DNA from 3 places in the Arthrobacter sp. Y3223065 genome. Region 1 is predicted to be linked to each of the others. Evidence: predicted binding sites of a transcription regulator. Region 1 holds the regulator's gene; each other region holds the start of a gene.
The links. Region 1 encodes HrcA, which represses chaperone genes, less so after heat shock. Its sites were predicted from a motif close to TTNGCACTCGNNNNNNNCGAGTGCNAA; they were not measured.
Positions count from the first base shown of each region.

Region 1 (10,476 bases):
TGAGGAACATCTTCATCTGTTCGGGAGTGGTGTTCTGCGCCTCGTCCAAGATGATGAACGCATCGTTGAGCGTGCGCCCGCGCATGTAGGCCAGTGGCGCCACCTCAATGGTGCCCGCGGCCATCAGGCGCGGAATCGACTCCGGGTCCATCATGTCGTGCAGGGCGTCGTAGAGCGGGCGCAGGTACGGGTCGATCTTGTCGCTGAGCGTGCCCGGCAGGAAGCCCAGCCGCTCCCCCGCCTCGACGGCGGGACGGGTCAGGATGATGCGGTTGACCTCTTTGTGCTGCAGGGCCTGGACCGCCTTGGCCATCGCCAGGTAGGTCTTGCCGGTGCCCGCCGGGCCGATGCCGAACACCACGGTGTGGTTGTCGATGGCTTCGACGTAGTTCTTCTGGTTCAGGGTTTTCGGCCTGATGTTGCGGCCGCGCGAGGAGAGGATGTTCAGCGTCAGGACCTCGGCCGGCCGCTGCGCCGACTGTTCGCCGAGCATGCGCAGCAACTGGGCGACCACCTGCGCGGTGATCCTCGTGTCCTTCGCAGCCAGGGCGCGGATCTCTTCCACCACATTGAGCGTGAGCTGCACCGCGTCGGCGGGGCCGGAGATGGAAAGTTCGTTGCCGCGTACATGCAGGTCCACATCGCTGAACTCCGACTCGATGACCCGCAGCACCTCGTCGTGGGCACCGAGCGCCCTGACCATGTGTTCCGACGAATCGAAATGGACGGAACGGCTGCTTGATCCCAGCGGATCGACATCCAGGCGTGATTGGGACATAGTCCGGCCGATGTGGCCTTTCATCGCTCCTTCGGTGGGCGCTTGCTAGCGGTAAGCCGGAACGGATCCGGTGCTGACGGTACAAGTCCATGCTACGGCACGAGCCGCCGCGCAGTCCTCTGCGGGGACGAAAAACGCCTTGGTATCGATCCTGCATCAATCGTGCATCAGTCCGGTTGAGCGCTGGTTAAAGCAGCCATCAGCCCCCCCACCGTGTGCCAAGCTAGTGGGGCAGGAAGGGCGGCAGCCGCCCGTTCCCGCCCCACCTCCGCCCAGTCATTCCGCACGCCAGAAGGGATCGAAAGCATCTCCAGCAACCAGCTCCGGCAGCCTGCAGGCCCGGTCCCAACCCGCCGCTTCGGTGCGTGGTTGGCCCTGGTCACTGCCTCGTCGCTGGTGCTGCTCGGATGCTCGCCGCAGGCCGCCGGCGGTGGCGGCGGCGGACAGACCTCCATGCCCAATCCCACCGACCCCGCTTCGGCCAGCAGCCCCCTGGTTTCCAGCGTGCCGGTCGAGACCCTGCGCTCCTCGGAGCTCTCCCCCATCTATTGGCTGGGCACCAACGCCGAGAACGTGTTCCTGTACCGCGAGTACCGCCAGGCGGAAAACCTGGGTGACCCCATTACGACGGCGGTGGCCGCGCTGACGCGGCTGCAGCCCCTCGATCCGGACTACTTCAATCCGCTCAGCCCGGCGGGCAAGGTGGGCGCTTCCATCACCAACGGTTCGGTCATCACGCTGGACATCTCCTCGGACGCCTTCAGCCGCCGCGTGGATGCCGGCATCGCCGAACGGGCCGTGCAGCAACTGGTCTACACCGCCACGGCCGCGGCGGCCAACGCCGGGCTGAGCACGTCGGACAATCCGCTGGAAGTGGTCATCCTCGTGGACGGGCACCACGGGTATAAAGCCTTTGGCCATGTGCCGCTGGGCGAGCCCATGGCCCGGAACAGCAGCCTGGCGGCCCCGGTGTGGATCATCGATCCGGCCGAAGGTGCCACCTCCGCCGGACGCGTGGAGGTGTTCGGCCGCGGCGTCGCGTTCGAATCGGAGCTGAGCTGGCAGATCTACCGCATTGCCGACTCCGCGGACACGTCCGAAGGCGAACTGGTCAAGGACGGCACGGCGCGCGTTGATGCAGACGCCGGCCAGATCGGCGAGTTCAGGTTCAGCCAAAAGCTGGATCCGGGCACCTACCGGCTGTACGTGTTCCAGAAGGACCAGGGTGGGCGGACCGAAGAACGGCAGAATGTGGACAGCAAGGTCTTCACCGTCACCTAGGCAGTTCTGCCCGCCCGGTCAGCGCCAGCGGCCCAGCAACTCGCTGAGCAAGGTCAGGGCCGCGGGTCCGGCCGTGGAGGAACGCAGGACGTGCGGACCCAGCCGAACGGCCACCGCCCCGGCGTCTAGCATCGCGTCCACTTCGGCCCGGCTCATCCCGCCTTCCGGACCCACAATCATCAGCACGCGCGCCGCGCCGCCGGTACGCCCTTCGGGTGAGGCACCGCCGTCGTCGTTTCCGCCGCGCTCCCCGGGGGATGGGCCCGCACGCAACCCGGCGCCCTCCAGGGCGTCGGCCACGCTGCGCTCGGCGTCCTCATGCAGCAGCAGCGACAGCCGGCTGTCCCGGATCAGGGCACACAGCCCGGCCCGTTCCACCAGCTGCTCCACCTCCGGAACACGCGCCCGCCGCGACTGCTTGGCGGCCGCCCGGACCGCCAGCTGCCATTTCGCCGCGCCCTTGGCCGCCTTGTCCGCCTTCCAGCGCACGATGCTGCGTTCGGCCTGCCACGGCACCACGGCATCGACGCCCAGTTCGGTGGCTGCCTCGATGGCAAGTTCGTCGCGGTTCCCCTTGGCCAGGGCCTGCACCAGCACCAACTCCGGGTCGGGCCTGGGCTCGTGCAGGACCTGCAGTGCCCGGACGGTGAGCTGGCCGGAGGTGCCGGCAACGGCCTCGCCGACCAGCCGGCGGCCCCGCCCGTCGGCCAGATCGACGGCTTCGCCGGGCTCGATCCGCTTGACCGTGACGGCGTGCCGCGCCTCGTCGCCGCCCAGGGTGAAGCTGTCGCCCGGGGCGACGGCGTCGAGCTCGCCGGGAGCGGTGAAGAACAGGTGGCTGGTCACGCCTAAAGGTTACCGAGCCGGTCCCGCAGGCGGGCGAAGACGCCCGTGCCGGAGGACGCCAGCTTGCCCTCGGTGTATTCCTCGCCGCGGGCCCGGGCCAGCCGGCGCAGCAGGTCCTCCTGCTCCGCATCCAGCTTGCTGGGGGTCTCCACATGCACGTGCACCTGTAGGTCGCCGCGACCGTAGCCGCGCAGGTGCGTCACGCCCAGGCCGCGCAGGGTGAGGGTCTCGCCCGCCTGCGTGCCGGGCTTGATGCTGATTTCCTGTTCACCGTCGAAGGTGTCCAGGGTGAGGTCGGTGCCCAGCGCGGCAGCGGTCATCGGCACCGAGAGAGTGACGTGCAGGTCGTCGCCCTCGCGGAGGAAATTCTTGTCCGGATTCACCCGGATTTCCACATACAGGTCACCCTGCGGGCCGCCCGCCGGGCCGGCTTCGCCCTGGCCGGCCAGCTGGATCCGCGTTCCGGTCCCGACACCCGCCGGGAGCTTGATGGTCAGCGAACGGCGGCTGCGGACGCGGCCCTCGCCGTTGCACTCGTTGCAGGGATCGGGAATGATCGTGCCGAAGCCCTGGCAGCTGCCGCACGCGGCAGTGGTCATGACCTGGCCCAGGATGGACCGCACCGCACGCTGGACCTGGCCGGAGCCGCCGCAGATGTCGCACGTGCGCGGGCTGGTACCGGGGCGGCAGCAGCTGCCGTCGCAGGTGGGGCAGACGACGGCGGTGTCCACCTCGATCTTCTTGTTGACCCCGAAGACCGCGTCCTTGAGGTCGATCCGCACGTTGATCAGGGCGTCCTGGCCCCGGCGGGTCCGGGAGGCCGGGCCGGCGCCGCCTGCTCCGGCGCCGCCGAAGAAGCTTTCGAAGATGTCCTGGAAGGCGAAGCCGGACCCGGAGAAGCCGCCGCCGAAGCCGTTGTCGGTGCCGTTCTCGTTGCCGGTGGTGTCGTAGATGCGCCGCTTCTGCGGGTCCGACAGCACCTCGTAGGCGTGGCTGACCTGCTTGAACTGTTCGGCTGCCTCCGGGCCGGGGTTCACGTCCGGGTGCAGTTTGCGGGCCAGTTTGCGGTAGGCCTTCTTGATTTCCTCGGTCGAGGCGTCTTGGCTGACACCGAGGGCGTCGTAGTGGTTACTCACCTTAGTAGTACTTCACTTCCTGGGGATCGGTTCACCGGCGACGACGGCCGGTGCGGACACTGCGCGGCGTGTGGCTAGCCGGCGAGGATCCGTGACAAATAACGTGCGACGGCGCGCACTGCGGCCATGGTGGTGGGATAGTCCATCCGGGTGGGGCCGAGGATGCCGACCTTCGCCGTCGCGCCCGGGCCGTACCCGGTGGCCACCACGGAGGTTTCGGCCAGCGAACCGTAGGGGTTTTCACTGCCGATGCTCACCGACATGCCTCGGGCGTCCTGGTGCAGCTCGGAGAGCAACTGCAGCAGCACCACCTGTTCTTCGAGGGCCTCGAGGATGGGGCCGATGCTCAGCTGGAAGTCGACGGTGGAACGGGCCAGGTTGGCCGTGCCGGCCATCAGGATCCGCTCCTCGTTCGTGGCCGCGGCAAGCTGTGCAAGCTGCGATGCCAAGGCCTCGGCCGTGCCCGCGGGCGCGGTCTCCGCCGGCACCGGGAAGGTCTTCAGCAAACCCGGCACTGCCGCCAGCGGTTTCCCGGACAGCGCGGACAGGAACGCGGCGCGCAGCGTGGCCAGCGCATCCTCGGTGACGTCCGCGGGAAGCGCCGCGACATGCTGTTCCACTTTGCCGTTGTCCGCGATCAGCACCGCCAGGACCCTGCGCGGACCCAGCAAGATGAACTCGATGTGCCGCACCCTGGCGGCACCCAGCTGCGGATACTGGATCACGGCCACCTGATTGGTCAGCTGGGACAGCAAACGCACGGTGCGTTCCATGACATCGTCGAGGTCGTCGGCGCCGTCCAGCAGTTTCTGGATGGCGCGGCGCTCGGGGGCAGAGAGCGGCTTGACGTCCGAAATCCGGTCCACGAACAGGCGGTAGCCCTTGTCCGTGGGAATCCGGCCGGCACTGGTGTGCGGGGCAACGATCAACCCGTCTTCTTCCAGCGCCGCCATGTCGTTGCGGATGGTGGCTGACGACACGCCCAGGCTGTGCCGGTCGACCAGTGCCTTGGAGCCCACCGGCTCGCGCGAGTGCACATAGTCTTCGACAATGGCGCGGAGCACTTCCAGCCTCCGGACCTCGCTCACTGCACTCCTCCTGTCTCCAACTCGTCTGCGGACAGACTGTTAGCACTCAACACGTCCAAGTGCTAAGTCTAATACGTCGCCGCCGTTGTTAGCATTGTCGGGCGGCCGTGCCGTGAGGACGCCAACCAGCAGAGGACTTAAAGCTTATGAGCAGCTACGGCTGGGGCCCCCAGGATCTCACCGCCCCCAAGGCCCGGGCACTGCGCGAAATCGGCGCCGAACCGGGCCTGGTGCTGGAGGACGCACAGAGCGGCTGGGTCGGCGCCGTCGTCCGGGTGGAAAAGTCCGGCGGCGTGCATCTGGTTTCGCTGGAAGACCGCCGGGGCAAAGTCCGCTCCTTCCCGCTGGGCTTCGGCTTCCTGTTCGAGGGCGAGCCGGTGAAGGTGGTGCCGGCGGCGCCCGCCGCGAAGGCTCCCGTCCGGCAACGGACGGCATCCGGTTCGGTCAAGGTCGAGGGACAGCGGGCCAGGGTGGCGCGGGCCAGCCGGATCTGGGTCGAAGGCAAGCATGACGCGGAGCTCGTGGAGAAGGTCTGGGGAGACGACCTCCGGGTGGAGGGCATCGTGGTCGAGCCCCTGCACGGCGTCGACGATCTGGCGGCGGCAGTGGCGGACTTCTCCCCCGGGCCGCAGCGCAGGCTCGGCATCCTGGTGGACCACTTGGTTCCCCATTCCAAGGAGTGGCGGATTGCCGAGGCCGCCATGGCCGTGCCCGCGGCCTCGGGCAACGTACTGATTGTGGGCCACCCCTATGTCGATGTCTGGCAGGCGATCAAACCCTCCGTCATCGGACGGATCCAGTGGCCGGTGGTGCCGCGCGGCACCGATTGGAAGACCGGCATCCTCGCCGGTCTCGGCTGGCCGCACCGGACCCAGATCGACATCGCCGACGGCTGGAAGAGGCTGCTGGGCAGTGTCAACACCTATGCCGACCTGGAGCCCAGCCTCCTGGGCCGGGTGGAAGAAGTCATCGATTTCCTGACGGTTTGAGCCTGTTCCGACCGGCGCCGGCGCCCGCGGAATGCACCGGATGGCGGGGTGGAACGGCTAGGCTAGGAACAGAAGTGAGCCATCAGCAGATTTTCCGAAGGTAGGTCCAGTGTCCGATAACTCTGCTCGTAAGCAGCAGCCGGAGCGCAAGTCCGCTCCGCGCCAGCAGTACCAGAGCGCGTCGGCGTCCGCTTTGCCCCTGACCCCTTCGGAGGACCGGCAATGGGCCACCATGGCGCACTTCGGCGGCATCCTGGGCTGCTTCCCGTCGCTGGCGATCTACCTGATCTTCAAGGACCGGGGACCGTTTACCGCCCAGGAGTCCAAGGAGGCCCTGAACTTCACCGTTCCGCCCACGGTGGTGGCCATCATTGCGAACCTGCTGATCGTCATCCCGGCGGTCAGCGGACTCTTTGCCGTCATCGCGGCCGCCATCTGGGTCTTCCTGACGGTCAATTCCGTCATTGCCGGCGTCAAGTGCAACCGCGGCGTTCCGTACCGGTACGCCTACAACCTGCGCCTGTTCCGGTAGCGCTGCTGTTCCGGTAGCGCAGCTGTTCCGGTAGCGCAGCCGCCTCCTAGCCTGCCTGCCGGGAGAACCGCTGGCGGGCGGTGTTCATCCCCGCCGCGATCGGCACGTGGGCGGTCGCCGCCGCCAGACCGAAGCGCGGCATGTCGCTGTAGATAGTCTCCCGGCCCCCCGGCACCGTCTCGTAGGTTTCGTGCCAGACGCCGACGTCCCCGCTGCCGGCCGATTCGCGCATGAATCGCCGCCAGGGTTCCAGGTGCGGCGCCGAGCGGTCGGACGCGAACCGCTGCAAGTGTTCCGGGCTCTTCCAGTAGCTGACCAGGATCGTGGTGCGCCCGAACCATTGGTGGAAGCCAAGCAGCCCGGCTTCCGGTGATGCCGCCAGGTGCGCCAGCATCACCGGCATCGCCGACGCGGTGCGTGCCACCTTGCCGATCTTCCACCAGCGGTTGGCGCGCATCCCGATGAGGAAGACCGTGACCCGCTCGCTGCCCGGATCGGCTGTGAACCGTCCTGTGTGTACGTGTTCCGACATGAGCCGATTCCTTTCGTAACAGTGTTACAGAACAGTGTTATGCAATACTGGGGTTATGGCAAGACCCATAGTCCACGATGATTCGCTGCGCCGCAGGCTCCTCGACACCGCCGCGACCCTGATAGCCCACGACGGCGCGGCCGCGGTGTCGCTCCGGGCGATCGCGGCGGCGGCCGGGACGTCGACGACGGCGGTGTACTCGCTCTTCGGCGGGAAGGCAGAATTGCTGACCGCCATTCTCGACGACGGCTTTGCCTCCTTTGCGGCCGCCCAGCAGCGGGCCGCTCCCGATGGACTGGAAGCGCTGGGCAGGGCCTATCGGACGTGGGCCCTGGAGCATCCGGTCCTGTACGGCCTCATGTTCGGCGGTTCATTGGCCAGCCAGGTGCCGTGCCGGCCAACGCCCGGCGCGGCGGAACCAGCGATCGCGCCGCTGTTCGCCGCCGTTGCCGCCGCCCTTCCCGGGGCATTGGACGACGACGTCGCGTCCATGGTGGGCGTGGTGTGGGGCCAGGTCCACGGGCTCGTCTCGCTGGAGCTGGCGGGCGCGCCGGCGGCGGGGTGGAGCTGGGACTCAGCCTACGAGGCGGCCCTCCACCGGGTGGGCCGGTCGCTGGAGGCCGGCGCGGTCAGTCCTCGAGCAACCGCCGCACCACGGCGTCGGCCAGCAGCCGGCCCTTGAGGGTGAGCCGGATGGTGCCGGCGAACGCCGCGCCAGGGTCCACCAGGGCATCGGCGATCAGTCCGGCCACGGCCTTCCGGCCGTTCGGCCCCAAATCCCCGGTGTGCAGCCCGTCGATGATGCGGGTCTGCAGCATCACGTGTTCCAGCTGACGGGTGCCGGTGTCCAGCGTTTCGCGGCCGGCTGCCGGCGAGACCCCCGTGGCCAGGCGCTGGGCGTACGCCGCGGGGTGCTTCGCGTTCCACCAGCGGACGCCACCCATGTGCGAATGAGCGCCGGGGCCGGCTCCCCACCAGTCGTCCCCGCGCCAGTAGGCCAGGTTGTGCCGGCAGCGGTCCCCGGGAGTGCGGGCCCAGTTGCTGACCTCGTACCATCCGAAGCCTGCGGCGCCGAGGCGCGCGTCGGCGATCTCATACTTCGCGGCGTGGTCGTCGTCGTCGATGCCGGGTACTTCGCCGCGGCGGATCTGGGCGGCAAGTTTGGTGCCTTCCTCGACGATCAGGGCGTACGCGGAGATATGGTCCGGCGTGCAGCTGATCGCGGAGTCGAGGCTGGCTTCCCAGTCCGCGATGGATTCGCCGGGCGTGCCGTAGATCAGGTCAAGGCTGACGTTCAGCCCGGCGTCGCGTGCCCACTGCACCGCCTGCGGCACCCGTTCCGGGTCGTGCGTGCGGTCGAGCACCTTCAGCACATGCGGCACGGCCGACTGCATGCCGAAGGACACCCGGGTGAAACCGGCGTCGGCCAGGATCTGCAGCGACTGCGGCGTGACCGAGTCCGGGTTGGCTTCGGTGGTGACTTCGGCGCCCGGCTCCAGACCCCACAGGCCCGTCGCCTGGCCCAGCATCGACGCCAGGTCCGCCGCCGGCAACAGGGTGGGCGTGCCGCCCCCAAAGAACACAGTGGACAGCGGCCGTTCCGGCACGCCGGAACCGCGCAGTACCCGCGCGGCCAGCTCCAGCTCCGCGTTCACCGTGCCCGAGTACTCATCCTGCGACGCCCCCGAACCCAGTTCCTTGGCGGTATAGGTGTTGAAATCGCAGTAGCCGCAGCGCACCCGGCAGAACGGAATGTGCACATACAGGCAGAACGCGCGGTCTTCCGCACCTTCCGCCGCCTGGGCGGGCAGCAGGCCGTCGGCCGGCGCCGGGTCCCCCACGGGCAGGACGCTAGGCACTGAGGCGGGCCTCCGCCGTCGTTGTTGTTACATGCACAGCCGAACTACTTCTTTGCCTTGTCCTTGGAGTCATCCGACGACAGCGCGGCGATGAAGGCCTCCTGTGGGACTTCCACGCGGCCGACCATCTTCATCCGCTTCTTGCCTTCCTTCTGCTTCTCCAGCAGCTTGCGCTTGCGGGAGATGTCGCCGCCGTAGCACTTGGCGAGCACGTCCTTGCGGATGGCGCGGATGTTTTCGCGCGCGATGATGCGGGATCCGATGGCGGCCTGGATGGGCACTTCGAACTGCTGGCGCGGGATGAGTTCGCGCAGCTTGGAGGTCATCATCACGCCGTAGCTGTAGGCCTTCTCGCGGTGCGTGATGGCGCTGAACGCGTCGACCTGTTCGCCCTGCAGGAGGATGTCCACCTTGACCAGGTCGGCCGCCTGCTCGCCGTCGGCCTTCCAGTCCAGCGAGGCGTAGCCGCGGGTGCGTGACTTGAGGTTGTCGAAGAAGTCGAAGACGATCTCGGCCAGCGGCAGCCGGTAGCGCAGTTCCACCCGGTCCTCGGAGAGGTAGTCCATCCCCTTCATCTCCCCGCGGCGGGACTGGCAGAGCTCCATGATGGTGCCGACGAACTCGTTGGGCGCGAGGATGGTGGCGGAAACCATCGGCTCGCGGACCTCGGAAACCTTGCCGTCCGGGTATTCGCTCGGGTTGGTTACCGTCGCGACGCTCTTGTCCTCCAGCGTGACTTCGTAGACCACGTTCGGCGCCGTGGAGATCAGGTCCAGCCCGAACTCGGCCTCGAGCCGCTCGCGGGTGATTTCCAGGTGCAGCAGGCCCAGGAAGCCGACGCGGAAGCCGAAGCCGAGGGCCGCGGACGTCTCCGGCTCGTAGATCAGTGCCGCGTCGTTGAGCTTGAGTTTGTCCAGTGCGTCGCGCAGCACCGGATAGTCCGTGCCGTCGATCGGGTAGAGCCCGGAGAAGACCATGGGCTTGGGGTCTGCGTAGCCGCCCAGGGACTCGGCCGCCGGCTTGGCCAGGTTGGTAACGGTGTCGCCCACCTTGGACTGGCGCACGTCCTTCACCCCGGTGATCAGGTAGCCGACCTCGCCGACGCCCAGGCCGTTGGACGGGGTGGGTTCGGGCGAGCTGACTCCGATTTCGAGCAGTTCGTGGCTGGCCCGGGTGGACATCATCTGGATGCGTTCGCGCGGCGAAAGCTTTCCGTCGACCACCCGGACATAGGTGACCACGCCGCGGTAGGTGTCGTAGACCGAGTCGAAAATCATCGCGCGGGCGGGCGCGTCAGCGTTCCCCGTCGGGGCCGGCAGGTCGCGCACGATCTTGTCCAGCAGCGCTTCTACGCCCACGCCGGTCTTGCCGGAGACCTTCAGGACGTCTTCGGGATCGCCGCCGATCAGGTTCGCCAGCTCGGCCGCATACTTTT
Region 1 is NZ_JBNHGC010000001.1:616,096-626,571, reverse strand. Features, by position in the region: gene AC5RUK_RS02820 (PhoH family protein) at 1-778, opposite strand, end outside; gene AC5RUK_RS02815 (GerMN domain-containing protein) at 1,148-2,059, shown strand; gene AC5RUK_RS02810 (16S rRNA (uracil(1498)-N(3))-methyltransferase) at 2,078-2,905, opposite strand; gene dnaJ (molecular chaperone DnaJ) at 2,908-4,041, opposite strand; gene hrcA (heat-inducible transcriptional repressor HrcA) at 4,116-5,129, opposite strand; gene AC5RUK_RS02795 (DUF3097 family protein) at 5,276-6,118, shown strand; gene AC5RUK_RS02790 (DUF4870 domain-containing protein) at 6,228-6,650, shown strand; gene AC5RUK_RS02785 (DUF4188 domain-containing protein) at 6,697-7,182, opposite strand; gene AC5RUK_RS02780 (TetR-like C-terminal domain-containing protein) at 7,238-7,864, shown strand; gene hemW (radical SAM family heme chaperone HemW) at 7,812-9,041, opposite strand; gene lepA (translation elongation factor 4) at 9,086-10,476, opposite strand, start outside.

Region 2 (10,476 bases), on a different contig from region 1:
GCGTCGCGGTCGGTGGCCGCTTGCACACCCGTGCCCACGCACCGATGCGCTGTCCCGTCCATACGCGCGGCTGGTCGCGGCCCGTGGGCGCGCCCGCCGGCGAAAGTCCTGCCGCCGGTTAACGCGAGGGGCGCCGCTCCCCCTGTTGTGGGGAACGGCGCCGCCGAAGACTGCGGGACTACCGCTTGTAGTTCGGTGCCTCCACGGTCATCATGATGTCGTGCGGGTGGGACTCCTTCAGTCCCGCCGCCGTGATCCGCACGAACTTGCCCTTGGCCTTCAGTTCGGCGACGCTGCGGGCACCGGTGTAGAACATGGTCTGGCGCAGGCCGCCCACCAGTTGGTGCGCGACGGCGGAGAGCGGGCCGCGGTACGGCACCTGGCCTTCGATGCCCTCGGGGATCAGCTTCTCGTCGTCCGGCACGTCGGCCTGGAAGTAGCGGTCCTTCGAGTAGGAGGTGTTCTTGCCGCGGGTCTGCATGGCTCCCAGCGAGCCCATGCCGCGGTAGGCCTTAAACTGCTTGCCGTTGACGAACACCAGGTCGCCCGGGGACTCTGCGGCGCCCGCCAGCAGCGAACCGAGCATCACGGTGTCCGCGCCGGCGACCAGGGCCTTGCCGATGTCCCCGGAGTGCTGCAGGCCGCCGTCGGCAATCACGGGAATTCCCGCCGGAATGGCAGCCTTGGCAGACTCGTAGATCGCGGTGATCTGCGGGACGCCCACACCGGCGACCACGCGGGTGGTGCAGATGGAGCCCGGGCCCACGCCCACCTTAATGGCGTCGGCGCCGGCGTCGACCAGTGCCTGCGCGCCCTCCCGGGTGGCGGCCTGGCCGCCGATCACGTCCACATGGGCCGCGGCCGGGTCCTTCTTCAGCCGGGCGATCATGTCCAGCACGCCCTGGCTGTGGCCGTTGGCGGTATCCACCACCAGCACGTCCACGCCGGCCTCGATCATGGTCATGGAGCGCTCGTAGCCGTCGCCGAAGAAGCCGACCGCCGCGCCCACGCGCAGGCGGCCGTCGTCGTCCTTGGTGGCCAGCGGGTACTGCTCCGCCTTGTCGAAGTCCTTGACGGTGATCAAACCCTGCAGCATGCCGGCGTCGTCCACCAGCGGGAGTTTCTCGATCCGGTTCTTGCCCAGCAGATCAATGACTTCCGGGCGGCTGATGCCCACCTTGCCCGTGATCAGCGGCATGGAGGTCATCACCTCATGCACCTTGGTGGTGGGATAGTCGGCGCGGGGCACGAAACGGGTGTCGCGGTTGGTGCAGATACCCACGAGCTTGCCCTCGGAGTCCACCACGGGCAGTCCGGACACGCGGTAGTTGTAGCAAAGCTCGTCCAGCTCGGCCAGCGTGGCATCCGGGGCGATGGTCACCGGGTTGGTGATCATGCCGGACTCGCTGCGCTTGACCCGGTCCACGTGCTCGGCCTGGTCCTGGATGGACAGGTTGCGGTGGATGACGCCCAGGCCGCCCTGGCGCGCCATGGCGATCGCCATCCGCGATTCGGTGACGGTATCCATGGCGGCGGAGAGGAGCGGAGTCTGGACCGTGATGCGGCGGGTCAGCCGGGAGCTGGTGTCGGCTTCGGACGGAATCACATCCGTCGGGCCGGGCAGCAGGAGCACGTCGTCGTAGGTCAGACCCTCGAAAGCGAACGGATTGAATTCTTCGGACACTGCAGGGCCTTTCGAACGATACCGGTGGCGGCCGCCAGTCACCGACAGCGAGAATCGGTTTCCGGGGTTGGTTACATCCTAAAACGATTCCGCCCCGCCCACTATTTCCCGCGGCCACCGATGTGGCGGAGCTAACGCCGCGCCCGCCGCAGGGGAGCCCCACGACGACGGAGGGGACCCTGCGCGGGCAGGATCCCCTCCGTACGGGCGAGGCCCGACCAGCAGCTGGCGGCGTGCGCTAGTGCTGGTGGTTGTGCTCGTCCTCTTCGGCCGGCTTCTCGACGACCAGGGTCTCGGTGGTCAGCACCAGTGCCGCGATCGAGGCGGCGTTGCGCAACGCCGAACGGGTCACCTTCACCGGGTCGATGATGCCGGCGGCGACGAGGTCCTCGTATTCGCCGGTGGCGGCGTTGAAGCCGTTATTGACCTCAAGGGCGCCCACCTTGGAGACCACGACCATGCCCTCGTGGCCGGCATTTTCGGCGATCCAGCGCAGCGGCTGGGCCAGCGCACGGCGGACCAATCCGACGGCGGTGGCTGCGTCGCCCTCGAGCGCCAGCACGTTCGGGTCGGTGTCCAGAGCCTGGGCTGCGTGCACCAGGGCGGTGCCGCCACCGGCCACGATGCCTTCTTCCAGGGCAGCGCGGGTGGAGGACACGGCGTCCTCGATCCGGTGCTTCTTCTCCTTCATTTCGACCTCGGTGGCAGCGCCGACCTTGATCACGCCGATGCCGCCGGACAGCTTGGCCAGGCGCTCCTGGAGCTTCTCGCGGTCCCAATCGGAATCGGTGCGCAGCACCTCTGCCTGCAACTGGGCCACGCGGTCGGCCACGTCGGCCTCGGAACCGGCGCCGTCCACAATGGTGGTGTTGTCCTTGGTGACGGTGATGCGGCGTGCCGTACCCAGCACCTCGAGCCCAACCTGGTCCAGCTTCAGGCCGAGGTCCGCGGACACGACCTGGGCGCCGGTGAGCACCGCGATGTCCTGCAGCATGGCCTTGCGGCGGTCGCCAAAGCCCGGTGCCTTCACGGCGGCAACGTTGAGGGTGCCGCGGATCTTGTTGACCACCAGGGTGGAGAGGGCTTCGCCGTCGATGTCTTCGGCGATGATGAACAGCGGCTTGTTGGCCTGCAGCACCTTTTCCAGCAGCGGCAGGAACTCCTGCACCGTGGAGATCTTGCCCTGGGAGATCAGGATCAGCGCGTCCTCGAGGACTGCCTCCTGGCGCTCCTGGTCGGTGACGAAGTACTGCGACAGCAGGCCCTTGTCGAACTGCATGCCCTCAGTGAGCACCAGCTCGGTCTCCATGCTGGAGCCCTCTTCGATGGTGATGACGCCGTCCTTGCCCACCTTGTCGAACGCTTCGGCCAGCAGCTTGCCGACCTCGGGGCTCTGGGCGGAGATGGTGGCGACCTCGGCGACCTTGCCTTCGACCTCGCGGGCATTCTCCAGCAGGCGGGCGGCAACGGCCTCGACCGCTACCTCGATGCCGTGCTTGAGTGCGCCGGGGGCGGCGCCGGCGGCCACGTTACGGAGGCCTTCCTTCACCAGGGCCTGGGCCAGGACGGTAGCGGTGGTGGTGCCGTCACCGGCAACATCGTTGGTCTTGGTGGCGACTTCCTTGGCCAACTGCGCGCCGAGGTTCTCGTACGGATCGTCGAGTTCCACCTCGCGGGCGATGGTCACGCCGTCGTTGGTGATGGTGGGGGCGCCCCACTTCTTGTCCAGGACCACGTTGCGGCCACGCGGACCGAGGGTGACCCGGACGGTATTGGCGAGCTTGTCGACGCCGGCTTCCAGCGCCCTGCGGGCAGCGTCGTTGAACTCCAACTGCTTTGCCATGAATTTGTTCCTTTCACGCAAAATGCCCCGGCTGCGCTGCTATAGGAGGCAGCCGGGGCATTTCGGTTGTCCGTGATTCCGGCTGCGGGCGTCGACTGCGCGCGCCCGAGCCGCCGGACTCAGCTGATGGGCCTTACTTGGTGACGATGGCCAGCACGTCGCGGGCGGAGAGCACCAGGTACTCTTCCCCGCCGACCTTGACCTCGGTTCCGCCGTACTTCGAGTAGATGACGACGTCACCCTCGGCTACGTCAACGGGAACCCGGTTGCCATTGTCATCGACGCGGCCGGGGCCGATCGCGACAACTTTGCCTTCCTGCGGCTTTTCCTTGGCGGTGTCCGGAATGACCAGGCCGGAGGCCGTGGTCTGCTCTGCTTCGAGCGGCTGGACAACAATACGATCCTCAAGAGGCTTAATGGAGACCGACACTCGGCTCTCTCCTTTTCATGCGCTACGAATAGGTTGGCCAAGGAGATGTCTGCCGTCGTCGCGGTGCCGGCAGGCGGTTCCTTGTATTAGCACCCACACGGGGCGAGTGCTAACTGCGACTCTATGAGAAGGATTAGCACTCGGTCAAGGCGAGTGCCAACGGCGGGCGCCGGCCGACTTCCGCGGCCACCCCTGTGTGACGCAAATCGACACCGTCGACCGGCGGCCAAGTTGCGTAAGGCTAACCTAACCCGGTAGCTTCAAGCTGCGCGCAAATAGCAAACGTTTATGTTGCCTAATGCCGAACCCCGCCCGGGCCGGCGTTGACGAACGATGGAGAGTCAGTGAAAAAGCCCCTGAAGTCCGGCCTGGTGGCCATGACCGCAGCCGTTTCCATGCTCGCCCTGAGCGCCTGCGGCCAGCAGACCGATGCCGCAGCAGGTACCGGTGCCGAGACGATCAGCGTAGAGCACGCCTCCGGTACCACCGACGTGCCGGTGAACCCGGAGACCGTCTACACCTTCGATCTCGGGGTGTTGGACAGCCTCACCGCCCTGGGCGTCGAGGTCGACGGCGTCCCGGAGGCAGCAGTGTTCCCCGAGTCACTGGCACAGTACGCCGGGGACGACTACACCAAGATCGGCTCCATGAAGGAACCCGACTTCGAGGCGATCAGCGAAGGCGCACCCGATCTGATCATCATCTCGGGCCGCACCGCCGAGGCCTACGGGGAACTGAGCAAAATCGCCCCGACCATCGACCTGAGCGTTGACACCGCCGCTCCGATCGAGAGCTTCAAGGAAGTCTCCGCGACCCTGGGCGAGATCTTCGGCAAGGAAGCCGAAGTCGAAGAAAAGCTGGCAGCCATCGACACGAAGATCGAGGACACCAAGGCCGCAGCCGCCGACGCCGGCACCGGCCTGGTGCTGATGACGAGTGGCGGCGAGATGACGGCCTACGGGGCAGGATCCCGGTTCGGCATCGTGCACGATGTCCTGGGCGTGCAGACCGCCGCTGACGTAAAGTCCGAGGGCCCGCACGGCGAGGCCATCTCGCATGAATTCGTCGCCGAGGCCAACCCGGACCACCTGTTCGTGATCGACCGCGACGCGGCCGTCGGCGAATCCGGGGAGGCCGCTGCGGCCGTCCTGGACAACGAACTGGTCAACGGCACCAGCGCCGCCAAGAACGACAGCATCACCTATCTGGATTCAGCGTCCTGGTACCTGGTGGGCTACGGCCTGAATAATACGGACGCCATGATCAGTGCCGTCCAGGCAGCCATCACGAAGTAGCACCCGTACGGCCGCCGGCGACCCGCCGGCGGCCTGCGCGGTGGCCCGATCCATGGCTTCCTCCACGATTTCCAGTCCGGCCCCGGCGGTTACAGCCGCGGCGGGACGCTCCCGCGCCCGCGGATCCGGTTCCCAGCTCGCTTGGGCGGGCACCGCCGTCGTCATCCTGGCCATTGCCAGCATGTTTGTGGGCGTCAGCGATGTGTCACTGCCCGCCTTGCTGGCCGGGGACCAGACGGCCTGGGACATCTTCTGGATCAGCCGGCTGCCGCGCACCCTGTCTGTCATCCTGGCCGGCGCGGCGCTGGGCATTGCCGGGCTGATCATGCAACTGATGGCGCGGAACAAATTCGTGGAGCCCTCCACCGTGGGCACCGTGGAGTCGGCCTCGCTGGGCATCCTGGTGGTCACGGTGGCGGTCCCCGGCGCCACCCTGCTGGCCAAGATGTCCGTGGCGACCGTGTTCGCGGCCGCCGGGACCGGCCTGTTCCTGCTGGTGCTGCGCCGGATCCCGCTGCGCAACACGCTCATTGTGCCGCTGGTGGGCATCATGCTGGGCGGCGTCATCGCCGCGGTGACCACGTTCTTTGCCTACCGCTACGACCTGCTCCAGACGCTGAACAGCTGGATGATCGGCGACTTCTCCGGCGTGCTGCGCGGCCGCTACGAACTCCTCTGGATTGTCGCGGTGCTCGCGGTGATCGGCTACCTGTGCGCGGACCGGTTCACGATGGCCGGCATGGGCCAGGAATTCTCCACCAATCTGGGCCTGCACTACGGCCGGGTCCTGACGCTGGGGCTGGTCATCGTCTCGCTGATCAGCGCCGTGGTGGTAGTCAACATCGGCGCCATTCCGTTCCTGGGACTCGTGGTGCCCAACCTGGTATCGCTGGCGTTCGGCGACAGCGCCCGCCGCGCAGTTCCCTGGGTGGCAGTCTTCGGCGCCGGCTTCGTGCTGCTGTGCGACATCATCGGCCGCACCATCCGCTACCCCTACGAGATCCCGGTGGGCGTCATCGTCTCCGCCGTGGGCAGCGCCATCTTCCTGTACCTGCTGCTGAGGACCCGCAAGAATGGCTGATTCGGTACTTCCCGCCGCGCTGACGCAGCACAAGCGCCGCACCCTCACCACGGTCCGGCCGCGGACCTGGATCATCCTGCTGGGCCTCCTGGCGGCCGTCCTCGTGGCCGTGTTCATGGCCATCGACCTGCGCGGCAACCTCGGCTACGTCCTGCCCCGGCGGGCCATCAAGGTCGGTTCGATGCTGCTGGTGGCGTACGCCGTGGGCGTGTCCACCGTGTTGTTCCAGACGGTGACCGCCAACCGGATCCTGACCCCGTCGATCATGGGCTTCGATGCCCTCTACATGCTGATCCAGACCGGACTGACCTTCGCCATCGGCGGGCAGGCGCTGCTGAGCCTGGGCGCGCCGGTGCGCTTCGTGATCGAAGTGATGCTGATGGTGGGCTTTTCCTTTTTGCTCTACCGCTGGCTGTTCACCGGCGGCGGCAAGAGCCTGCACCTGATGCTGCTGGTGGGCATCGTGTTCGGGACAATGTTCCGCGGCATTTCCTCGCTGCTGCAGCGGCTGATCGACCCGAGCGAATTCATCATCCTGCAGGACCTGTTCTTCGCCAGCTTCAACAACGTGGACGGCGTGCTGCTGGCCGCATCCGCGGTGGCCGTTGCCGCGGCCAGCGTCCCGGTTTGGCGGATGCGCCGGCAACTGGACGTGCTGGCGTTGGGCCGGGACACGGCGCTGAACCTGGGCGTGGACCACCGGCGCGCCGTCACCACCGTACTGATGCTGTGCGCCATCCTGGTGGCCGTTTCCACCGCGCTGGTCGGCCCGATCACGTTCTTCGGCCTGCTGGTGGCCAGCCTTGCCTACCTGCTGTGCTCGCACTTCCGGCACGTGTACGTGCTGCCCATCGCCGTGCTGTTGGGCGCCATCGCCCTGGTCGGCGGCCAGCTGGTCCTCGAGCAGGTGTTCAGCTTCGATACTGCGCTGAGCATCGTCATTGAATTCGCGGGCGGCCTCCTGTTCATCGCCCTGCTGCTGAAAGGCTCCATCAAATGATCCACGTCTCCGGAGTCTCCAAGACCTACGGCACGCAGACCGTGGTGGACGACGTCAGCTGCTACATCAAGGACGGCGGCATCACCTCGATCATCGGCCCCAACGGCGCCGGCAAGTCCACGCTGCTGTCCATGGTCTCCCGGCTGCTGCCCATGGACGCCGGGGCGGTGACCATCGACGGGCTCGACGTCGGCAGCACCCCGGGCAAGGAACTGGCCCGCAAGATGGCGATCCTCCGCCAGGACAACCAGCTGACCGTCCGCCTGACCGTGCGGGACCTGGTGGGCTTCGGCCGATTCCCGCACAACAACGGCCGGCCGGGCCCCGCCGACCTCGCCCAGATCGAGCAGGCGCTGGACTACCTGGACCTGACGTCGATGGCGGACAAGTTTGTGGACCAACTCTCCGGCGGCCAGCGGCAGCGGGCCTTCATCGCCATGGTGCTGGCGCAGGACACCGACTATCTGCTGCTGGACGAACCGCTGAACAACCTGGACATGAAGCACTCGGTGGAAATGATGCGGCTGCTGCGCCGGCTGACCGATGAGCTGGGCAAGACCGTTGTGCTGGTTATCCACGACATCAACTTCGCGTCCTGCTACTCGGACTCGATCATCGCCATGCGCTCCGGCCGCCTGGTGCACCAGGGCCCGCCGGCCCGGATCATGCAGCCGGATGTACTGCGCGACGTCTACGACATCGAGATCCGCATCGAGGAGATCGAAGGCAACCGGATCGGCGTCTACTTCGCCTGACGCCGGCTGCGGCTCCCAGCCGGCGCGGCTGTCCGCGGGCCGGCAAGGCGTCAGACCACGGAAAAATCGCCCGGCAGCATGGTCCGCCCGGTCAGGGCGAGCAGCACCAGCGCGCCGTCGCCGCGTTCCGAGGCGATCTCCATCGCCAGGCGCCCGGCCTCCAGCTCCACGTTGCGCGGCAGCTCGGCCACCAGGCCGCAGGCCCGGGACAGGTCAAGAGTGTGCACGGCCAGTTCGAAGATCCGGGTGGGCAGGTAGTCGCTGAAGCGCATCCCGCCGGCGGCCGTCTCGATGACCCGGTCTTCGGTCAACGGCAGCGTGTTCTCCAGCTGGGCCAGCAGCCGGTCCACCATGTCCACCGGGTCCGGCCCCAGCTCCCTGCCCGCGGCGATGGCCCGCTCGGTGACGCCGGGATCATTCGCCAGTCCGGTGGCCAGGTAATAATCGGCGGCGGATTCCACCTGGACTGTCCCCGCGGGACGCCCCAAGTACGTCAGCACAGTGGACAGCGCGCGGCTGGTATGTCCGGCGAGCGTCCGGACGCTCCAATCGTCCAGCCCGGGAGCGTTCCACGCGGTCGGCGGCACGTTTGCCAGGACTTCGCGAAAATACCGGCCCGCGGACAGGAACGTTGCCGCCGATTGGATCATGCGCCCATGCTACGGCCGGCGGACGGCAACGACCAGCTTCCCCCATGCGTCGCACGCCGGTTCGGCCGGGAGCCACCGTCGCGCAAGGTTCAGGCGAGGCGCCGGATCTCCGGCTGCCATCCCGGAACCGGTGCACCGACGCCTGCGGCGACGTCGTTCCAGAGGGCCTGCCAGCCCTGGTGGGCACGGTTGCCGGCCTCGATCAGCTCGCCAAGTTCCGCTTCAATCTCGGCTTGGCAAGCGTCGGTATCAATGTCGTACCCGTCAATGGATGTGGACATCATGCACGCCTCCTCACAGTAAGCTTCCTTACCGACTCTACGGAGTCCCAGCATATCCGGCCATGGGGAGAACTACCCATCCCCGCCCCCGAGGCGAAAATCGGCCGGTCCGCCGGCCTGATTCTGCTGCACTAGGCTTGAAACCATGGCACCCGAGACCCACGCCGAGAGCATTGCACCGATCCTCACTCCGGAAGGCTGGGAGCTGCTGAACTCGCTCGGCCCCTATTCCGAGGCGGAGAGCCTGCACATCGGCACGGAGCTGCGCAAGGCCGGCCACTCCCCCGAACTGGTCTCGGCTGCCATGACACAGTCCCGGCTGCGGGCGAAGGCCAAGGCGAAGTTCGGGCCGTTCGCGGAGAAAATGCTTTTCACCCCGGCCGGACTGGAACAGGCCACCCGGCTGAACATCGCCGCCCTGCACGCCCAGCGGTTCCAGGCCGCCGGAGTGGAGCACGTCGCGGACCTGGGCTGTGGAATCGGCGCAGACGCCATGGCGCTGGCCAGCCTGGACCGCAGGGTCACCGCCGTGGAACGGGATGAGACCACCGCCGCCGTGGCCACCATCAACCTGATGCCGTGGCCAACCGCCACCGTGGTCAACGCCGACGCAGAGGGACTGGACCTGACCGGGATCGACGGCGTGTGGCTGGATCCGGCGCGGCGGACGACGACGGCCTCGGGCACGACCCGCATCTTCGACCCGGAGGCGTTTTCTCCGCCGCTGTCCTTCGTGGAAAGGCTGGCCGACGGGGGCATGCCGGTGGGGGTCAAGATGGGTCCCGGGATTCCCCATGAGGCGCTGCCGGAGAATTGCGAGGCCCAGTGGGTATCCGTCGACGGCGACGTGGTCGAGGCTGCGCTGTGGTTCAACCGGCTGGCCAGGCCGGGCATCCGGCGCGCAGCCCTGGTCACCGGTGCCGGCGGCACCGCCGAGCTGACCAGCGCCGTCAACTACGACCCCGCCAACCAGGACGTGGCGATCGGACCGGCTGCGGGCTACCTGTATGAGCCCGACGGCGCGGTGATCCGCGCCGGGCTGGTGGCCGACCTGGCCCGCGGCCTGGGCGGGCACTTGCTGGATGAGCACATCGCGTACATCTGCGCCCCGCACCTGCAGCAATCGCCCTTCGCCCGGGCGTACCGGGTGCTGGAGGTCAAGCCGTACAACGTCAAGAAGCTCAAGGCCTGGGTGAAGGCGAGCCGGATCGGCACACTCGAGATCAAGAAACGCGGCACATCGGTTGCACCGGACGAGCTGCGCAAGACCCTGTTAACCGGTTCCGGCAAGGGGCCGAACAAGGCCACCCTGGTGCTGACGAGGGTCGGCGAGGACCGGATCGCCATCGTCGTCGAACCCGTTCCCGCCGCCGGCACCCGCAGCCGCGAGCGCACCGCCAGGCCCTGAAGCACTAGAATCAAGCTGTGTCTTGGCCCCGCTGGCGCCAGACGTGTAC
Region 2 is NZ_JBNHGC010000002.1:511,314-521,789, reverse strand. Features, by position in the region: gene AC5RUK_RS07455 (hypothetical protein) at 1-122, shown strand, start outside; gene guaB (IMP dehydrogenase) at 179-1,684, opposite strand; gene groL (chaperonin GroEL) at 1,923-3,527, opposite strand; gene groES (co-chaperone GroES) at 3,661-3,957, opposite strand; gene AC5RUK_RS07435 (siderophore ABC transporter substrate-binding protein) at 4,302-5,252, shown strand; gene AC5RUK_RS07430 (ABC transporter permease) at 5,305-6,333, shown strand; gene AC5RUK_RS07425 (iron chelate uptake ABC transporter family permease subunit) at 6,326-7,333, shown strand; gene AC5RUK_RS07420 (iron ABC transporter ATP-binding protein) at 7,330-8,088, shown strand; gene AC5RUK_RS07415 (maleylpyruvate isomerase family mycothiol-dependent enzyme) at 8,139-8,738, opposite strand; gene AC5RUK_RS07410 (hypothetical protein) at 8,828-9,022, opposite strand; gene AC5RUK_RS07405 (THUMP-like domain-containing protein) at 9,165-10,427, shown strand.
Region 2: groES (co-chaperone GroES) is a predicted target of HrcA. The motif match lies at 4,091-4,117, and genes of this name have one in related genera.

Region 3 (10,476 bases), on a different contig from region 1:
GCCCTGACCGACTTCGCCACGGAGGACAAAACCTACGACGTCATCATGGACTGTGTCGGCAACGCACCCTTCGAACGAGTCCAGGCGTTGCTCAATCCAGGCGGATCTTTGTTGCTGGTGATCGCCGACCTCAAGGGAATACTCCGAGCTCGGCGCCACGCCCGTCGAAGCGGAAAGCAGGTCATCGCCACCGCCGGGCATCGCGCCGACGACCTGAAATACCTCGTCGACCTCGCGGAGGCCGGTAAATTCCGGGCGGTCATCGACAGAAGTTACGACCTCCGACATCGTCCAAGCCCACCGGTACGTGGAAACCGGACGCAAGGCCGGCAATGTCGTCCTGTCAATCGCAACAGGCAATCTTGCCCTCGACGGTCAGTCGCCGTGTATTGCTAAGCCTTCTTCTCCGTCACAATCGTGAGCCATTGTTGAATAAACACAGTGATGCCGGGCGTCACACAAGAAAATGTCCCTACGCTCATCTACCCTGGCTTGGTGAACGCATTCATCGGGGGACGAGAAGCCGACGCCCTACAAGAAGGTCTATATGAGGTCCTCCACACCGAATCGCTGTCCCGCCGTTTAGAGCACTTGCCGGACTACCAGACGAACTTCGAGTTAGTAGACGCTGCCGACGCCACAGAGATCCTTTCAAGACATATTGGTGAGGCGGCCAGGAATGCATTAGCGGCGGCGAAGCCGGAGGACCGGCTGGCACTTGCCAACAGGATGTTAGAAGTTATTCAGGCAGAAGACTCGATCAAGGACGGCCCGCAGCAACTTCTTTCGCTTCATGCACCGGAGAAACTGCGACGTCGAAACCTTCGTCGTCCACTTACCGCATTATCGGATTCTGCACTTCTAACGAATGGCAAGGACGATCCGAACCTGGCAGCAGAACTCCGTGCCGAAATGGCCTCGGCCAATGCCGTCTACCTGCTCAGCGCCTTCATCAAGTGGAGTGGTCTGCGTCTTTTGGAGGCGGCACTCGATGAGCTCGTAGAACGCGGTGTCCCCCTCCGCGTTATCACCACCACTTATATGGGCGCCACCGAACGCCGTGCGGTTGATGAGCTGGTCCGCAGACACGGGGCAGAAGTGCGGATCAGCTACGAAACCCAAGCCACTAGGCTCCACGCCAAGGCATGGCTTTTCCGCCGCAACACTGGATTCGATACGGCCTACGTGGGTAGCTCCAATCTGAGCAGGCCAGCCCTCCTGGACGGACTGGAATGGAACGTCCGTCTGTCGTCTGTCACAACGCCTGCGCTGCTGAACAAGTTCGAAGTCACGTTTGACAGTTATTGGGAGCAGCGGGCTTTCGTCCCCTATGACCCGGATGCTGACGCCGAAAGGCTCGACGCCGCCCTGCTGCGGAACGGCGGCACCACCGCGATGCAGCCCATGGGAGCCACTGGGCTGGAGGTCCAGCCACATCTGCATCAGGTTGAGATGTTGGAGGAGCTTGAAACGTCCCGCGGAATCCACGGCCACCATCAAAACCTGGTAGTGGCAGCTACGGGTACCGGCAAGACGGTTGTCGCTGCCCTGGACTACCAGCAGCTTTGCAACCAAGCCGGCCGCCAGCTTACTCTGCTGTTCGTCGCCCATCGGAAGGAAATCCTGGAGCAAGCCCTGCGCACGTACCGAGCCGTTACGCAGAGCGGCTCATTTGGCGAACTCTACGTCGGGGAAGATAAGCCGACCCAATGGAAACACGTCTTTGCCAGCGTTCAGTCTCTGGCGTCCAAAGGTATTGAACAGATCTCCCCCCAGCATTTTGACGTCGTTGTCATCGACGAGTTTCACCACGCAGAGGCACCGACGTACCGGAAGATCATTGGCCACCTTCGCCCGCAGGAACTGCTTGGGCTGACCGCCACCCCGGAGCGCGGCGACGGCGTCAACGTCGCGGAGGCGTTCTTTGGCGGCCGCACAGCAAGCGAACTTCGCCTGTGGGACGCATTGGATGCCGACCTGTTGGTTCCAATCCATTATTTCGGACTGGCGGACGACGTCGACCTGAGCCAGGTGGAATGGAAGCGGGGCAACTACGATCTCCAGGCACTGAACGTCCTGTACACGGGCAACGACGCCCGTGCGGCCAAGGTCATTAAGGAACTGCGCGATAAAGTGCTCAGTACCACGGAGATGCGAGCCATAGGATTCTGCGTCTCCGTCCAGCACGCACGTTACATGTCCAAGGTTTTTAACGGCGCCGGCATCACTTCTGTGGCCGTCTCAGGCGACACGACTAGCGAGGACAGGGCCGCAGCCCTCGCCAATCTTCGGAGCAAGGAGATCAACTGCATTTTCGCCGTCGACCTCTTTAACGAAGGCCTGGACGTGCCGGAAGTTGACACGATCCTGCTGCTGCGTCCCACGCAAAGCTCGACCATCTTCCTCCAGCAGCTCGGCCGCGGCCTCCGGCGAGCCGAGGATAAGGCCGTCCTGACAGTTCTGGACTTCATCGGCCAGCAGCGCCGCGAATTCCGATTTGCCCCCAAGTTCCGGGCGCTGACCGGAACCAGTCGGGCAGGCCTCGTGAAACAGATCGAGGAGGAGTTTCCGCTCTTGCCTTCAGGCTGCCAGATCATCTTGGATCGGGTGGCGCAGCGGATTGTGCTGGATAACATCAGATCCCAGCTGAGGTTCAACCGCAATCAGCTGGTCGCCGACGTACGGTCACATGCCGAGGTCCTGCTGGAGGACTACCTGCGCGAGTCCGGCAGGGACGCGTCGGAGGTATACCGGAAAACCGGTGACTCCTGGACGTCGCTGATCCGTGAGGCCGGGCTGATCGAAGCCGGCGTGCAGCCGCCCGTTCACCGCGAGGGCCGGTCACTTTTCGAGGAGCAACTTGTACTCAAAAAGATGACCGCGCTGATGCATGTCGATGATCCTGAACGGGCTGAGACATACACTGCGCTCGTTTCCCCAGCCGGCGTGCCTTACGAAGACCTGGGGGAGCGAGAGAAGACCCTGGCCCGGATGCTTTTCTTTACCCTCTGGCCTGATGGTGGAGACTTCGAAAAGTACGACGACGGCTTCGAGCAGTTGCGGGCCTATCGTTACGCTTGCTCGGAGATTAGCCAATTGATGAAGCTCGGCGTCGAGGCTGCCCGCCACATGCCTAAGGGGCTCGGACTAGGCCTACAACACCTACCCATGTACTCCCACGCCACATACCGCCGTGAAGAAGTGCTGGCAGCCCTCGGCATCGCCGAGCTCGGCGGGCGGAACGCGCAGCACAGGGAAGGTGTTGCCTGGAGCCCGGAAATAGCTACCGACGCCTTTTTTGTCACCTTGAACAAGGACGAAAAGAACCACTCGGCCACCACCATGTACAAGGACTATGCGCTGAGTGAGGACTTGTTCCACTGGGAATCACAGAACTCGGCGTCCACCACGAGCCCGGTCGGGCGGCGGTACCTCGACCGCAAAGCGCACGGGTCACAGATTGTTCTGTTTACACGAGAGCATGCAAAAGATGATGCCGGAATGACCATGCCCTACACATGTCTGGGCCAGGTCGATTACGTGCAGCACTCGGGGGAGAAGCCGATCGCGATCACTTGGAAGCTGCAGAGGCCGATGCCGGCGGACGTTTACGCGGCAGGCAGGGCGGTGGCACGGTGAGCAACGAAGCAGTCAGCTGCCCCGGCTAGGTATCTGCTGTGTCGTCCGTCCGGTCGATTACACGGCCGGTGCCTGCAATTTCCCGTGCAAGCTCGATGCCGTCCTTGGCCTCCTGGAGGGACGGATAAGTCACCGATTCGGCCATGAGATTTCCCTTACCGTCCAGCATTCTGACCCGGTAGCCGCCGTCGGATGCCTTGATCACTTCGAAATGCCCAGCCATGTCATGCGTTCCTGTCCACGGGGTTTCCACGGCGCTGTGGAGTCCAAACAGTATGCCATCTGCCGTTTGCGGTCGTCTCGGGTCCTTGCCACATGCGCCGGGCACGAGGACAGTGGACAGTACGCTGACACGCTAGCGAAGGGAAAACCCATGCAGGTCGACAAGCAGCAGATCATCGATTTCCTCAAGCAGAAGGGAAACGAGGACCAAGCAGTTGCGGCAGATGCCGAGCTGCCGGAGAAGGTGGACACCGAGCGCGACGCCGGGCTGTTGTCCAAGCTGGGCATTGACGTTGACGCGCTCCTCGGCAAGCTCCCCGGAGGGTTGGGCGAGAAGCTGGGCGGCATGAAGGACAAGCTGGGCGGCTTCGGGTAACAAACGCTTCCGCCTACAGCCGCCGAGCCGCATGGCGCCCGGAGACGGCCTAGCGGTTGGCTCCGGGCGTTGCCGTGCCCGCTACCATCGGATTTATTGGGAGCCATGCCGGGCCGACGGCGAACTCATCTTGCATCGCCACGCTGAATCCGGCGGCAGAAATCGCCGCATCGGTATTCCGGTTGGGCTCGCAGCCCTGCGCAGCGAACGACCACACGGGCCGCAGCAGGTCCTGCACTTTGCCGTGCGCGCCTGGGCCGCGGACGTGCTCTAAAAAGAGAAGCTTGCCGTCGGGCTTGAGCACGCGCTTGGTTTCGGCCAGGGCCGCCGCCTGGTCGGGGACGCTGCACAGCACCAGGGTGAAGACCACGGCGTCCACACTGGCGTCCTCGGCCGGCAAGTCCTCGGCTACCGCATCCACCACGCGCACCGTTGCGGAGTGGGACCGCACCCTGGACTCCAGTCGCTTGCGCATGTTCGGGTCCGGCTCGACCAACGTCACGGAGCACCCCGGCGGGAAGTACGGCAGATTCGCGCCGGTGCCGGCGCCGACTTCGTACACAATCCCGCTCAACCCGGACAGCAAGGCGGTGCGGTGGGACGCGAGCTCCGCCGGTTCGCGGCGAATGGCGGCATCATACTGAGCGGCGAACAGCGCGCTTCGCAGTCCCATGAGCGTGGTCCTTTGTTCGGCTCCTAAGTAGGGCTCCGGTGTCGACCATACTCCGGGTGCCCGGCGGAAGGGAGGCGTTCAGGCCGGCCGCGTGGTTTCCTCCGGCTCCTCGTGCTGCTCTTGTCCGGCCGCACGTTCCCTGGCCGCCTGAAGCTGCCGGTGCAGCGAAGCGTTGTCCTCTTCAAGCTCCAGGACCTTGCCGACGCCGGCCAGGTTCACGCCGTCGTCCACGAGTTCGCCGATACGGCGGAGGCGGTCGACGTCGTCCTGGCTGTACCGCCGCGTGCCGCCCGCCGTGCGCTCGGGTTCCAGCAGGCCGCGGCGTTCGTACAAGCGCAGGGTCTGCTCGCCCACGCCCACGATGTCGGAGACCACGGAGATGCCGTAGACGCCCTTGTCCGTCCGCGGCCGCTTCTTCTCGCTTGCCAAGATTCCTCCAAAAACCGACTTGCAAACATAGTAGCGCAGAGTCATAATATCTATGCGCTCAGACACAGATTAGGTGAGCGCCAAGGTGAAGAACTGAAGGAGGCTGCCATGTTGATGAGAACTGATCCCTTCCGTGAGCTGGACCGCCTGACCCAGCAGGTCTTCGGAAACCAGGCACGCCCGGTGGCGATGCCGATGGATGCGTGGCGCGAGGGCGAGGAGTTCGTCGTCGAACTCGACCTGCCCGGCGTCGATCCGTCCACCATCGACCTGGACGTGGAACGCAATGTCCTCACGGTCGCTGCGGAGCGCAAGTCCAAGATCGAGGACGGCAAGGAAGTCGTTGCCGCCGAACGGCCCAGCGGCACGTTTAGCCGCCAGCTGATCCTGGGCGACACGCTGGATACGGACAAGGTCACGGCGAACTACGAGGCCGGCGTGCTGGCCCTCCGGATCCCCATCCGCGAGCAGGCCAAGCCGCGCAAGATCGAGATCAAAGGCGGAGACACCAAGCAGATGATCGACGCCTGACCTGTGGGATCGCAGCCGGTGGTGACGCCCGGGCGCGGGCGGAGCCACCGGCTGGCCATGAGCGGCGCACGCTTTCGGCAGCAGGAGGGAGGAGGCCAGCATGGGCGACGCCGACTTCTACGCCATCCTGGGCGTGTCGCCCGATGCCAGCGACGCTGACATCAGGCGCGCCTATCGGTCCTTGCTGCGCGCGCACCACCCGGATCTGAACCACGACGGCGATGCGCCGCGGTCGCGCGCCGACGGCTTGGCGATGGGTGCCATCCTGCAGGCTTACTCCGTCCTGGGTGACGTGGGCCGCCGGGCAGATTACGACCGCGGACGCCGGGTGGGCAGCAGGCGCGGCCAAGCGGCGGCGGCTTCGCCCGGCGGCGGACGCGGCGACCAAACGGCGGCTTCGTCCGGCGGCGGGCAGGCGGCTTCGCCGGGACGACCCGCGACGCCCAGGACGCGTCCGCGCCCTGCGCCCGGAGTGCGCCCGGCCATGCAGGTGGCGGATCCGGTCTACCTCGGCTTCCCACGACCGGAGCCCGAGGATACCGTGTGGCCTGAGTGGCTGCTATTTCCCTTTCGATGAAGCGAGGATCAATGCCTGTTTCCAGTTGGCGCCGGTACGACCATCACCTGTTTCCCGTTTTCCATGAACGGTTCGAGGAGCGCTGGGGGCCGGGGACCGCGCCGTTCTTGGACCCGAGCGTGTTCGAAGAAGGCCAGCCGCGCCCGCGTGCGCAGTGGATCAACGTCGATACCGGCGCCGCCGCCGCCGTCGTTCCGGTGTGGGAGGACGACGACGGCGAACACCGGTCTTTCGCCGTGTTCTACCTGCCGCCGGGCGGTGGCATCTGGGCGCTGCGGCCGGGCTTCACGAACTACACGGAGAGCGTCAACGGCGGCCCGGAACAGGCGGCCTTGCGCAACGACTCGTTCAAGAAGGCCGTGGCCCACGCCGAAGAGTTCATCTACGGGACTGGCGGGACTGGGACCTAAAGCCGCGACGCGCGTGCCGGAAGGGGACATCAAGCCTAAGTCCGGCAGCAACAATGCCATGCCCACATCGGAGAAAGACCTGGACATCCGGGTTGCCCTTCAAGGATCCGAGCCGGAAATCCGGCGGACGCTGCGCCTGCCGATCGCCCCATTGAACACCCTGCACGAGGCGATCCGGCGGGCGTTTGTTTGGCTGGGAGGACCGGCACTGTACCTGTTCCATCCGGGTGGTCTACGGCACCGTCGGCAGACCCGTCCGGCACTGGTCTGTGAAAAGGCGAATCAGCGCGGCGAACTGCCCCGAGGTGGTCCCGGGGTCTTCGGGGTGCCACTGGACTCCCAGGATCCAGTGTTCCTGGTGTTCGATGGCTTCAATTACCCCGTCCGGGGCCTCCGCGGCGGCGAGCATCCCGGCGCCGAGATCCTGAACTGCCTGATGATGGCCGGAGCGGACCCGTAGGCTTTCCGCGCCCAATGCCGTGGCGAGCAGGGTATCCGGCTTGACCTTGACGTCATGGTCGATCATGCCTGGCGCTTCCGTGTGAACCTGATGAATGGAATCCGGGCCCAAATCCTGAATCAAACTCCCGCCGAAGGCGACGTTGATGACCTGCAGGCCGCGGCAAATTCCCATCACCGGCCGGCCCGAAGCAGCCGCGCTTCGAACCAGCGCAATCTCAACCTCGTCGACGCGTGCATCCACCCCATATCCGGGTGCTGCCGCCGGCTGCTGTCCGTAGAGGGAGGGGTGAATATCCCCGCCTCCTAGAACCAGCAGGCCATCGAACCCGTCGAGACTGGCTGCCGCGTCCATCTCCTGCGAAACAGGAGCCCCGACGTCGAGGAGCAGGAAGTCTGCCTCCTGCATGTTCAGCTCGTGACCGACGTTTCGGGCGTAGTCGGTCAACGATTCGGTCAACCATTGGTCGTTCTTAGGTCCGCTGAGGGAGCAACTGACAAGAATTCGGGGCCGGGCGGATGGCTGGGCAGTCTCGGCATCGGCGGCAGGCTGGGGCACCATGTACTCACGATCTCTGATGAATAAACGTTAAAGCCATATGTTTTTAGATGTTACGTCGGACACATCGGTCTCCGCACTACCGCCTCCCGGTTGTCGGCCGTGTCGTCAAGCTCGGGATACATGCTGCGGCCGAATGTATTGCTTTGAGGCTCTTCTAGAGCAGATTTTGCCGTGCTGATATGGGTGATTGCCCAAGGAAGCGCGCTTTCTCTGCGTGGGCCGGCGCTGGGTGCGGCGTCGATTTCGCTGAAGTGCTTGCCAAACAAATCATTCATTTGTAGGGTTTTTGTGATCGCCCTCACTGTGACGTCGATCACCGCGGGGCGGCAGCTCTTACGGCCCGTTCACCGCACTGACCATTCGTTTTGAAGGAGCGCAATGTCAGCCGAAATGACGAGACCCGCTGGAGGTCCGGACGTCGATGAAGACGCAGAGCACCTTGCCAGCCTTGGCTACTCGTACGAAAAGCAATTCAAGCGCGAAATGACGTTCTGGGGGAACGTCTCCCTTGGGTTCACCTACCTGTCCCCTGTGGTGGGTATTTACTCACTGTTCGCGGCATCGTTGGGAATGGCCGGACCGCCGATGTTCTGGTCCCTGGTGATTGTTGGGATCGGCCAACTGCTGGTTGCCACGGTTTTTGGGGAAGTGGTTTCCAATTACCCCGTGGCCGGCGGCGTCTATCCGTGGTCCCGCCGTCTGTGGGGGCGCAAGTGGGGCTGGATGAACGGGTGGGTCTACCTCTGCGCTTTGCTGGCCACCATTGCCGGCGTTTCCTACGGTGCCGGACCCTTCCTCAGCCTGTTGCTGGGGATGGAAAGCACTGTCGACTCGGTGATCATCTCGGCGCTGGCGGTCATTGCCCTGGCTACCGTATTGAACCTCGGCGGCACCAAGGTGTTGAGCAAGGTCGCCATGCTGGGTTTGCTGGCGGAACTCGGCGGGGCTCTCATCGTCGGCGTCTGGCTGCTGGTCACCGCCCGCGAGCACGACCTCAGCGTGCTGTTCCAGAGCTTCGGGGCGGGTGAAGGCAGCAACTACTTCATCGCCTTTGCCGCTGCCGGCTTGATCGGCATCTACCAGTACTACGGTTTCGAAGCCTGCGGCGACGTGGCCGAAGAGGTTCCGAACCCGGGGCGCCGGATCCCCAAGGCCATGCGGATGACCATCTACATTGGCGGTTTCGCTGCGATGTTCGTGTGCCTGTCGCTGATTTTGGCCGTGCCCGACTTCGGCGCCGTGATCTCCGGGGAGAATTCCGACCCCATCGGCAGCGCCCTGTTGGGTGCCTTCGGACCGTTTGGGTTCAAGGTGGTGCTCGCCGTCGTGCTGATCTCCTTTGTCTCCTGTGCACTGAGCCTGCAGGCGGCGTCCTCTCGGCTGGCCTACTCGATGGCCCGCGACGGGATCCTGCCGGGCAGCAAACTGCTCAGTAAGTTCAGCGAAACCCGTCATGTGCCGCCCTACGCCCTGCTGCTGGCCGGCTTGGTCCCGGCGATCATCGTGGTTGGGTCCAAGGTCTCCGAAGACGCCCTGGTCACCATCATCTCTTTCGCCGCGATGGGCATGTACATGGGCTTCCAGATGGTCGTCCTGGCCTCGTTGCGGGCCCACCTGAAGGGTTGGAAGCCCAAGGGGGCATTCCGGCTCGGGGTCTGGAGCATTCCGGTCAACATCGCAGCTCTCGTGTGGGGCGTGCTGGGCATGGTCAACATGGCTTGGCCGCGGACTCCGGAAGCGGGCTGGTTCGCCAACCACATTGTGCTGATCTCCGCCGTCGGGGTCGTGGTTATCGGCCTGATCTACATGACGTGGAAGAAGCCCTATCTGAAGGGCGACGCACCCGCAGGAGATGCCATACCGTCCGCGTCCCTGTCCGCCTAGCACTACAGTCCGAGCCTTCCAGCCCAGCAATTCACCGATAGCAAGATGAGGAAAAGGTTCCACCCATGAGTACGCCCACTGTTGACATTCCGTACCTGAACATTTCGGATCCGTCGTTCGCTATGCAGTCCGAAGAGCTGCGCAACGCACGCCAGACCAGTTGGTACGCGAGGACCAATTACGGCATCGCCGTGCTGCGGTACGACGAGGTGAGCAAGCTGCTCAAGAGCCCCAAGCTGAAGCAGGGCAGTGCCCAGTGGCCAGCGCACAACGGGGTCCACGGCGGCTTGTTCTACGACTGGTGGACCAAGAATCTGCTGGTGCTGGAAGGCGAAGACCACCACCGCATCCGCCGACTGCTTAACCCGGCATTCTCGCCCCGGTTGATCAAGGACCTGGTGCCCCGGTTCCAAGCCCTGGCCAACGAGTTGATCGACGCATTTATCGACAAGGGTGAGTGTGAGTTCATCCGCGACTTCGCCGAGCCCTATGCCACCCGCGTACTCACCATCCTGTTGGGCATTCCGGAAAGTGAGTGGCCGACGATCGCCAGGCTGGCCTCCACAGTGGGACTGGCCCTCGGCGTGACGTTCAAGCGGGACCTGGACAAGGTGGAGGCGGCAGTCGCGGAGCTCTACGAATACGCCGACGAGCTGATCAAGGACCGCCAGTCAAACCCGGGCGAGGACTTCGTCAGCCGTTTGGTGCTGGCCA
Region 3 is NZ_JBNHGC010000006.1:220,567-231,042, reverse strand. Features, by position in the region: gene AC5RUK_RS16100 (zinc-binding dehydrogenase) at 1-396, shown strand, start outside; gene AC5RUK_RS16095 (DEAD/DEAH box helicase) at 496-3,639, shown strand; gene AC5RUK_RS16090 (YegP family protein) at 3,665-3,862, opposite strand; gene AC5RUK_RS16085 (hypothetical protein) at 4,013-4,237, shown strand; gene AC5RUK_RS16080 (class I SAM-dependent methyltransferase) at 4,287-4,910, opposite strand; gene AC5RUK_RS16075 (MerR family transcriptional regulator) at 4,989-5,339, opposite strand; gene AC5RUK_RS16070 (Hsp20/alpha crystallin family protein) at 5,448-5,870, shown strand; gene AC5RUK_RS16065 (J domain-containing protein) at 5,971-6,447, shown strand; gene AC5RUK_RS16060 (hypothetical protein) at 6,459-6,857, shown strand; gene AC5RUK_RS16055 (gamma-glutamyl-gamma-aminobutyrate hydrolase family protein) at 7,090-7,878, opposite strand; gene AC5RUK_RS16050 (hypothetical protein) at 7,929-8,153, opposite strand; gene AC5RUK_RS16045 (APC family permease) at 8,257-9,762, shown strand; gene AC5RUK_RS16040 (cytochrome P450) at 9,828-10,476, shown strand, end outside.
Region 3: AC5RUK_RS16070 (Hsp20/alpha crystallin family protein) is a predicted target of HrcA. The motif match lies at 5,397-5,423, and genes of this name have one in related genera.